One region of the Roseburia yibonii genome, then DNA from elsewhere that is predicted to be linked to it. Evidence: predicted binding sites of a transcription regulator. Region 1 holds the regulator's gene; the other holds the start of a gene.

Region 1 (4,909 bases):
CCGGTATAGTCTGCTCCCGGATATAACAGCTGCCCTAACTTTTTAAACGCGAATGTGACCGTCATATCCGCTTTCACGGCGCAGCCAAGTACCGCTCCATTGTCCGCAGAGATCCCGGACGCAATGTCCACCGCGACAACCGGCACATTTTTTTCATTTATCTTCCGGATCAGATCTGCCGTCTTTCCCTCGATCTGTCTCGAAAGCCCGATCCCGAAGATTGCGTCAACGATCAGTGTATCCGCAGCTTCTTCCCATTCCGTCAGTATCGGGACTCCATAGTTTTCTGCTATGGCAAGCTGGTTTTTCATGCCATCCGAATATGCGTGTGACGCGTCTGCAAGCAGGATACGCGTCGAAACGCCCTGTTCATACAGAATGCGCGCAACGGCTACTCCGTCGCCGCCATTATTTCCGGTCCCGCATACCACAAGCACCTGTGTCGTGTCATACCCCTGCTGTCTGATCTTTTTCACAACCGCAAGCGCCGCCCGCTCCATCAGCACGTCAGATGACATCTTATAAAATTCAATCGTATTTTTGTCGCAGTTTTTCATTTCCCGCGCGTTTACAAGGTATTCCATCCTGTCACCTCTTTAAAAAACGCCCCGCCCTCCGGCGAAGCGTCTCCATCGATCATTCTTTTTCTTCCGGGTCATCGTCAAAATCTCCCCCCGGACTGTGGTATTTCAGATCAAAGATATCGATCACGTCCGCACCGAAGATATCATGCATATACGCATAAAGCTGCCGGTTCATGATCTCCCTGTTCTGCTTGATCACGACATTCTTTTTGATCTCCCGCCTTGTTCTTGCAAGCCAGTCTGACAAAAATTTGATCTGCTCCGCATTGCTTTTCATCTCGCGGTAACAATAATCCATCGTCTCCAACATCAGGGTACGGTTCAGTTCGTCTATTTTTTCAGGGATCTCGTCCAGCTCCTTTTCGCAGGCCGCAATCTTTCCGTTGATCTCATCGATCAGCCTGCGATCCTCCTCCAGTCGTTTTGCCGATACCGTATCTCCCTGATTTTCTTCCGTTCCCTTCATATTCAAAACGATATTGTCCATCAGCGTATTTTTTAATTTTTTCAGATCCTGATATTTCTGATTTGCCCGCGCCTGTTTCGTCAACAGCCCCTTGATCTTATCCTCAAGCCTCTGTACCCGGATAGGTTTTCCGTTTCGTTCAAACAACTGATGCCACTTCTGATCCAGGGTAAGTAACGGCACTTTTTTGCCGGACAATGCTTCTTTAAATTCTTTTTTGTCCCCCATATATCTTTTGCACCTTATGTTTTATTCTTTCGTATGACTCTTTACAATGTTATAAGACAACTGCATCAGGCTATCGGAGAGATGTACATTCTCTACTACAACATTCTCATCCAGCACCTGAAGATCCACATGCGCGAAGTTCCATATTGCATGGATGCCAAGGCTGACTACCAGATCCGCCACCGAATCCGCAGCCTCTTTCGGCATGGTAAGCGTCGCAATATCCACCTTGTGATCTTTCACAAAATCTGCCAGTTCATCTAACATACGCACTTCGATCCCACGGACCAGCGTGCCCTTTAATGCCGGGTTTACGTCAAACAGTCCGATGATCACAAAACCGAGTTTTTCAAATTTTACATAATTTGCCAGTGCCTGACCCAGATTTCCGGCACCGATCACAATGATATTGTGTTTTTCATTCAATCCCAGTATCTTTCCGATTTCTTCGTAAAGATATTTCACGTTATAGCCATAGCCCTGCTGTCCAAAACCGCCAAAATTGTTCAGATCCTGCCGGATCTGGGAAGCGGTGACCTGCATCCTGGAACTCAACTCATTGGAAGAAATACGTTCCACGCCTTCATCGAGCAGTTCTCCCAAATATCTGTAATATCGCGGCATTCTGCGAATTACTGCCTGTGAAATCTCTTTTCCCACGATAGTACCCCCTGACTGGTCATTCCATTGATGTACTTATTATATGTTTTTCCGGTCGGACTGTCAATGTGTCAAAAATTTAACGACAATTTTTTCACAATTTGTTTATCCGAGCTCTGAGGACAATGTCTCCCATTGCTCGTACAGTTCATCCAAAGCCTCCTGCTCCTTTGCGCGCAGGCTGCCAAGTTCATTTAATTTTGCCGAATTGGTTGCGATTGCCGGATCTGCCAGCTTCTCATCGATCTCTGCGATTGCCTGTTCTTTTGCTTCAATGTCCGCCTCTACTTTTTTGATTGCATTTTCCTGTTTGCGGATCCTTGCCTGCTCTTTTTTCTGCTGTTCCCAGTCCATTTTCACGGCACTTGTTTTTTCCGGCACACGCGCTTCCGCCTGCCCGGCAGTTACATGGAACGCCGTCTGTTCCTCACGCTTTTCCAGATAGTAATCGTAATTTCCAATGTAATTGATCACTGTTTTTCCCGTAAGATCCAGGACACGCGTTGCGGTCTGATTGATAAAATAACGGTCATGCGATACGAAAAACACGGTTCCGGTATATTGATTCAGTGCAGATTCCAGAATCTCCTTTGATGTGATATCCAGATGGTTGGTCGGCTCATCGAGGATCAGGAAATTGGCTTCCGAGAGCATCAGCTTCGCAAGGGACACCCGTCCGCGTTCTCCACCGCTCAGGTCACCGATCCGCTTAAACACATCATCCCCGGTAAAAAGGAAAGCGGCAAGGACATTGCGGATCTGCGTATTGTTCAGATACGGATAATCATCCGAGATCTCCTCCACCAGTGTCTTTTCCATATGAAGGACATGGTGCTCCTGATCGTAATAGCCGATGTGAACATTGGTTCCAAGCCGTACTTCTCCGCCATCCGGCGCGATCAGACCGTTTATGATCTTTAACATCGTCGTCTTTCCGGTTCCGTTATTGCCGATCAGCGCCACACGCTCTCCGCGCTTGATTTCAAAATCGATTCCGGAAAACAGGTAATTGCCGTCAAACTGCTTTGCCAGTCCTTCCACTTTCATCACGTCATTTCCACTTACGATATTCGGCTCTAATGTAATGTGGATATCCGTGTTGTCTTCGACCGGTTTTTCCAGGCGTTCCATCTTATCGAGCATTTTTTCACGGCTTTCCGCCCGCTTGATGGATTTTTCACGGTTGAAGGATTTTAATTTTGTGATCACTTCTTCCTGATGTTTGATCTCACGCTGCTGATTGTAATACTGCCGCAGCAGTGCCTCTCTGGCGCTTTTCTTTTTTACGGCGTAGTCGGAATAATTTCCAAGGAAGACCGAAACCCGGTGCTGGAACACCTCGATCACCTTTGTCACGACCCGGTCAAGGAAATACCGGTCATGCGATACGATGATGACTGCCCCTTTATAATTCATCAGATAGGTTTCCAGCCATGCGATTGAATTCATATCCAGGTGGTTGGTCGGCTCATCGAGGAGAATGATATCCGGTTTTGTCACCAAAAGACGTCCCAAAGCGACTCTGGTCTTCTGTCCGCCGGAAAGTTCCGACATTTTCTTGTCAAAATCTTCCTCTCCAAAGCCGAGTCCCTTTAAGACGCCCGTTACTTCACTTTTATACGCATAGCCTTCCTGCAGTTCAAATTCATGGTTCAGTTTATTATAATCGGCAAGCAGTTTTTCCATCTCATCCGCGTCACAGCCATTCATGGCATCTTCCATCGCCCGCAGGCGTTTTTCCATCTCGATCACCGGCTGTTTGACGGAAAGCACTTCCTCGTAGATCGTTTTGTCCGAATCCTGTTCCTGATGCTGTGCCAGATAACCGATCGTCTTTCCCTTCGCAACCGTCACCGTTCCCTCATCCGCATCGATCTCCTGCATGATGATCTTTAACATGGTTGATTTTCCGGCGCCGTTGATCCCGACGATCGCCGCCTTTTCATTTTCCTCGATATGAAAAGACGCGTTTTTTATTATTTCGTCTGTCCCAAAGGATTTACTGATATTCTGACAGGCTAAGATCATAATTTCCTCCTAAAAGGGACATCCCTTCCAGTTAGGAAAGGGATGCCTCTAATGTTTCTCTTATTGCTTTAATAAAATTCTCGCTGTTTAATACGGTCGGATCCTGCAATGAGGTGATCAGTGCCAGATCCTTTGTCATTTTACCAGATTCAATGGTGGTAAGGCAAGCCTTTTCCAGTTTATCTGCAAAATTCACAAGTTCCGGGATCTGATCCAATTCTCCGCGCTTTCTGAGTGCTCCACTCCATGCAAAAATGGTGGCAACGGAGTTTGTGGATGTTTCCTCACCTTTTAAATGTTTGTAATAATGACGCTGAACCGTTCCGTGTGCCGCTTCATATTCATAGTAGCCCTGCGGGGAAACCAGTACGGAAGTCATCATGGCAAGTGAGCCGCACGCGGAGGAGATCATATCGCTCATGACATCTCCGTCATAGTTCTTGCAAGCCCAGATAAATCCCCCCTCTGATTTCATAACACGGGCAACCGCGTCATCGATCAGTGTATAGAAATACTCAATTCCAGCCTCATCAAATTTGGCTTTAAACTCTTTTTCAAAAACATCCGCGAAAATATCCTTAAACGTATGATCGTATTTTTTAGAGATAGTATCTTTGGTTGCAAACCACAGATCCTGTTTGGTATCGAGCGCGTACTTAAAGCAGCTTCTTGCAAAGCTCTCGATCGAGCCGTCTAAGTTATGCTGACCCTGGATCACGCCCGGTCCTTTAAATTCATGGATGGTCTCTCTTGTCACGGTTCCATCTTCCGCAGTAAACACCAGTTCCGCAACACCTGCACCCGGCACTTTCATTTCCACGTTTTTATATACATCACCATACGCATGTCTCGCGATCGTGATCGGCTTTTTCCAGTTCTTTACACACGGCTCAATGCCTTTTACCTGAATCGGAGCGCGAAATACGGTTCCGTCAAGGATGGC
Region 2 (4,909 bases), on a different contig from region 1:
GAAGTACTGGAAGCAATGCAGCCTTTTTTATTTGGAAAATACGGAAACGCATCCACACTGTATGATCTTGGCAAGATCAGCAAAGAGGCGGTGGAACATGCGCGCAGGCAGGCTGCGGATGTGATCGGGGCAAAACCGGAGGAAATTTATTTTACGTCGGGCGGAAGCGAGGCAGACAACTGGGCGTTAAAAACAGCTGCCAGGATGTACCGGAGAAGAGGAAACCATATCATTACGACAAAGATAGAGCATCATGCGGTTTTAAACAGCTGTAAGGCACTCGAGGAGGAGGGCTTTTCGGTCACTTATCTGAATGTGGATGAAGAGGGAAGAGTAAGAACAGAAGAATTAAAGCGGGCGATCCGGCCGAATACGATCCTGATCTCTGTCATGTACGCGAACAATGAGATCGGAACGATACAGCCGATCGATGAGATCGCGAAGATCGCGAAAGCAAGAAGGATCCTGTTCCATACGGATGCGGTGCAGGCGTATGGGCAGATCCCGATCTCGGTGCAGCAGACACCGCTTGATATGCTGAGCACGAGCAGCCATAAACTCTATGGGCCAAAAGGAGTCGGATGCTTATATATCAGAGAGGGAACGCCGTTAAAATCCTACATTGACGGAGGTGGACAGGAACGGGGAAAACGTGCGGGAACCGAGAATGTTCCGGGGATTGTTGGCTTTGGGAAGGCATCGGAGCTTGCACGGATCGAAATGCCGTACCGGATAGCGCGGGAGACGAGACTGCGGGATGAACTGATAAAAAATGTACTGCGTGAGATCCCGTATACACGGTTGAACGGAGGGAGAGAGAACCGGCTGCCCAACAACGCGAACTTCTGTTTTCAGTTTGTGGAGGGAGGAAACCTGTTAGTTCTTCTTGATATGAAAGGAATCTGCGCATCTACTGCATCCGCCTGTTCCGCGGGAGAAAAACCGGTGTCTCATGTGTTAAAAGCGATCGGAGTGCCGGAGGAGATCGCGGCGGGATCGCTCCGTCTTACGCTCGGAAAGAATACGACACCCGAAGAGATCGCCTATACCGTGGAATGTTTGAAAGAATGTGTCAGAAAACTCCGGGAAAAATCACTTGCGTATAAAGAGTACGAAAAGACCCTGCGGTGAAAGAAAAAGATCAGGACAGACGAAACAGGTCTGCCCTGATCTTTGTATCACGGGAGCTTATAAAATTCCGGTTTCCGGTTTTGGAAGACGGTATAATAGGAAAAACCGCATGCTTTTAACAGATCCGGTACCGTCTTAAAATCATACGCGACATGCTCCGGCTGGTGCGCGTCCGCACCGATCGTCAAGATCTCGCCGCCAAGCTCATGGTAGCGGCTTAAAATCTCCTCGGAAGGATTCGGGTGGCCAAGCCCGTATTTAAAACCGCCGGTGTTGATCTCAATGCCTCTGCCGAGGAAGATCAGCTTTTTTAAGATCTCGTCAAGCACGTCGGCGTATTTCGCATAGGTGTAGTCGGCGTTGCGGTTCGGACCGTAGCGGACGACGTAATCAATGTGGCCGTAAACGTCAAAATCGGTAAACGCGTCTAAATTCTCCAGAATGGAAACAAAATATTCGGTGTAGGCTTCCTGTTCTGTCTTGCCATCGAAAAAGGAAAAGTAATAGGGATCTTTTCCGTGTACCACATGGGAAGAACCGATCACAAAATCAAAAGGATATCCGTCCGTCACATCGGAGAGCCTTTTTGCCAGATGCGGCTGAAGTCCGAGCTCGATGCCCCACAGAACGGAGATCTTTTTTTTATATTTTTCTTTTAAGGAAAAAATGCGTTCCTGGTAGGCGGGAAAATCCAAAAGAAAAAGTTCCGGTTCTTCCGGGTAGTCGTAATCCAGATGATCGGTAAAGCAGATGCCGTCCAACTGTTTCTCGATGGCGCTTTGTATCATGAGTTCCGGGTCGGCGTCACTGTCACCGGAAAAAGCGCAGTGCATATGTGTATCCCAAAGCATAGAGTATCCTCCTTAGTAGTCCATATAACAGGTATCAGATAATCTTATTATAGAAAGAAAAGAAAGCGGATTTCAATAGGAATCCCGAAAAAACAGCGGATACAGGCAATTTTTGCACGATTGTTCCAACAAAAAAAGGAAATTGTATTTGTGGAAAAACAATTCCTTATACACATTATACAGAAAAAGGAACAACTATTTTAACATTTTGTCAAAATAAACAGGGAATATGGAATAAATACTTGTAAAATCTGTTAGAATACGAATTGGGAAGAAAAGAAATGGTGAAAAAATTAACAAAGTGTAGAAACCCACTTGAATTTTGCGGTGAAATTAGTTAGAATAATAGCAGTTGGGCGGACAAGTCCAAAGAAAAAGAATCTTAATCAAAATTTAGGAGGAATTAAGACATGGCAGTAAGAGTAGCAATTAATGGTTTCGGCCGTATCGGTCGTCTTGCATTCAGACAGATGTTTGGAGCAGAAGGATACGAAGTAGTAGCAATCAACGATTTAACAAGCCCGAAGATGTTAGCACATTTATTAAAATATGATTCATCTCAGGGTAAATATGAATTAGCAGACAAGGTATCTGCTGGTGAAGATTCTATCACTGTTGATGGAAAAGAAATCAAGATCTACGCTTTCCCGGATGCAAACAACTGCCCATGGGGAGAATTAAAAGTAGACGTTGTATTAGAGTGCTCCGGCTTCTATACAAGCAAAGAAAAAGCACAGGCTCACATCAATGCTGGTGCTCGTAAAGTTGTTATCTCAGCTCCGGCTGGAAATGACCTTCCTACCATCGTTTACAATACAAACCATGAGACACTGAAAGCAACAGATACTATCATTTCTGCAGCTTCTTGTACAACAAACTGCTTAGCACCTATGGCTGACGCATTAAATAAATTTGCTCCGATCCAGTCTGGTATCATGGTAACAATCCATGCTTACACTGGTGATCAGATGACTCTTGACGGACCGCAGAGAAAAGGCGATTTAAGAAGATCAAGAGCAGCAGCAGTAAACATCGTTCCGAACAGCACCGGTGCTGCAAAAGCAATCGGACTTGTTATTCCGGAATTAAACGGAAAATTAATCGGATCTGCTCAGCGTGTTCCGGTTCCGACTGGTTCTACTACAATCTTAACAGCAGTTGTTAAGAAAGCAGATGTAACTGTTGACGCAATCAATGCAGCTATGAAAGCAGCAGCTAACGAATCCTTCGGATACAACGAAGACCTCATCGTATCTTCTGATATCGTTGGAATGAGATATGGCTCATTATTTGATGCTACTCAGACAATGGTTTCTAAAGTTGGTGATGATTTATACGAAGTACAGGTTGTTTCTTGGTATGACAACGAGAACAGCTACACATCTCAGATGGTTCGTACAATCAAATACTTCTCTGAATTAGCATAATCAATCTGCAAATTGCGGAATAACGTCGCGGAATGAGAATTCATTCATGCGGATAAGACTCAACGCAGGGTCCGGTCTTTTTGGGACCGGAGCCTGCGTTGTTGTCTGTAAAAAAGAAAATTTCAGGCAGAGCCTGTCAGGTTAAAAGGAGGACATAGTATGTCATTAAACAAAAAATCAGTAGATGATATCAATGTAAAGGGAAAAAGAGTTCTTTGCAGATGTGATTTCAACGTTCCGTTAAAGGATGGAAAGATCACAGATGAAAACCGTCTGGTTGCAGCACTTCCGACCATCAAGAAACTGATCGCAGACGGCGGAAAGGTTATCCTTTGCTCCCATCTTGGAAAAGTAAAAACAGAAGAAGATAAAAAGACAAAGACACTTGCTCCGGTAGCAGTAAGACTTTCCGAATTATTAGGACAGGAAGTAAAATTCGTAGCAGATCCGGAAGTAGTAGGCCCGAACGCAAAGGCTGCTGTTGAAGCAATGAAAGACGGAGAAGTGATCTTACTTGAGAATACACGTTTCAGAGCGGAAGAGACAAAGAACGGCGAAGCATTCTCCAAAGATCTTGCTTCTATCTGTGATGTATTCGTAAACGATGCATTCGGTACCGCACACAGAGCACACTGCTCTAACGTAGGTGTTGCAGCTTTAGTTGACACTGCAGTTGTAGGTTACCTGATGCAGAAAGAGATCGATTTCCTTGGAAATGCAGTAGAGAATCCGGTCAGACCGTTCGTTGCGATCCTCGGTGGCGCAAAAGTTGCAGATAAGTTAAACGTTATCTCCAACCTGCTTGAGAAATGCGATACCCTGATCATCGGTGGTGGTATGGCTTATACATTCTTAAAAGCAAAAGGATATGAGATCGGAAAATCTTTAGTAGATGATACCAAGATCGATTACTGCAAGGAAATGATGGAAAAAGCAGAAAAACTTGGAAAGAAATTACTTCTTCCGGTAGATTCTGTTGTAGCAGCAGCATTCCCGGATCCGATCGACGCAAAGATCGATGTAGCAGTATATGATGCAGATAAGATGCCGGCAGACATGGCTGGATTTGATATCGGACCGAAAACTGCTGAATTATATGCAGACGCTGTTAAGTCAGCAAAGACTGTTGTATGGAACGGACCGATGGGAATCTTCGAGAACCCGATCCTTGCAAAAGGTACCATCGCTGTAGCTCAGGCACTTGCTGATACAGACGCTACTACGATCATCGGTGGTGGTGACTCCGCAGCAGCAGTAAACCAGCTTGGATTCGGTGACAAGATGAGCCACATCTCCACAGGTGGTGGTGCATCCTTAGAGTTCCTGGAAGGTAAGGAATTACCGGGTGTTGCAGCAGCAAACGATAAGTAGGCCGGAAGCACTTAGTGATTGACAAGCCGCAGGCGCAGGCAGAACTTCCAGCCTTATTGACAATATATTCAGTGTATTAAGGAGAAACAAAAATGGCAAGAAAGAAAATTGTAGCCGGCAACTGGAAAA

The links. Region 1 encodes Rex, which represses fermentation and respiration genes when NADH is low (regulators of the CRP and FNR family bind a similar motif). Its sites were predicted from a motif close to ATTGTTAANTANTTAACAAT; they were not measured.
Region 2: a site for Rex is predicted at 2,264-2,283, ahead of gap (type I glyceraldehyde-3-phosphate dehydrogenase). Genes of this name have one in related genera too.

The regions. Positions count from the first base shown of each region.
Region 1 covers NZ_JACOQH010000002.1:320,008-324,916, forward strand. The annotation lists gene H8Z76_RS04385 (NAD(P)H-hydrate dehydratase) at 1-584, opposite strand, end outside; gene H8Z76_RS04390 (hypothetical protein) at 637-1,278, opposite strand; gene H8Z76_RS04395 (redox-sensing transcriptional repressor Rex) at 1,300-1,941, opposite strand; gene abc-f (ribosomal protection-like ABC-F family protein) at 2,044-3,966, opposite strand; gene H8Z76_RS04405 (NADP-dependent isocitrate dehydrogenase) at 3,998-4,909, opposite strand, start outside.
Region 2 covers NZ_JACOQH010000001.1:202,358-207,266, reverse strand. The annotation lists gene nifS (cysteine desulfurase NifS) at 1-1,131, shown strand, start outside; gene H8Z76_RS01020 (histidinol-phosphatase HisJ family protein) at 1,179-1,982, opposite strand; gene gap (type I glyceraldehyde-3-phosphate dehydrogenase) at 2,393-3,409, shown strand; gene H8Z76_RS01010 (phosphoglycerate kinase) at 3,569-4,780, shown strand; gene tpiA (triose-phosphate isomerase) at 4,873-4,909, shown strand, end outside.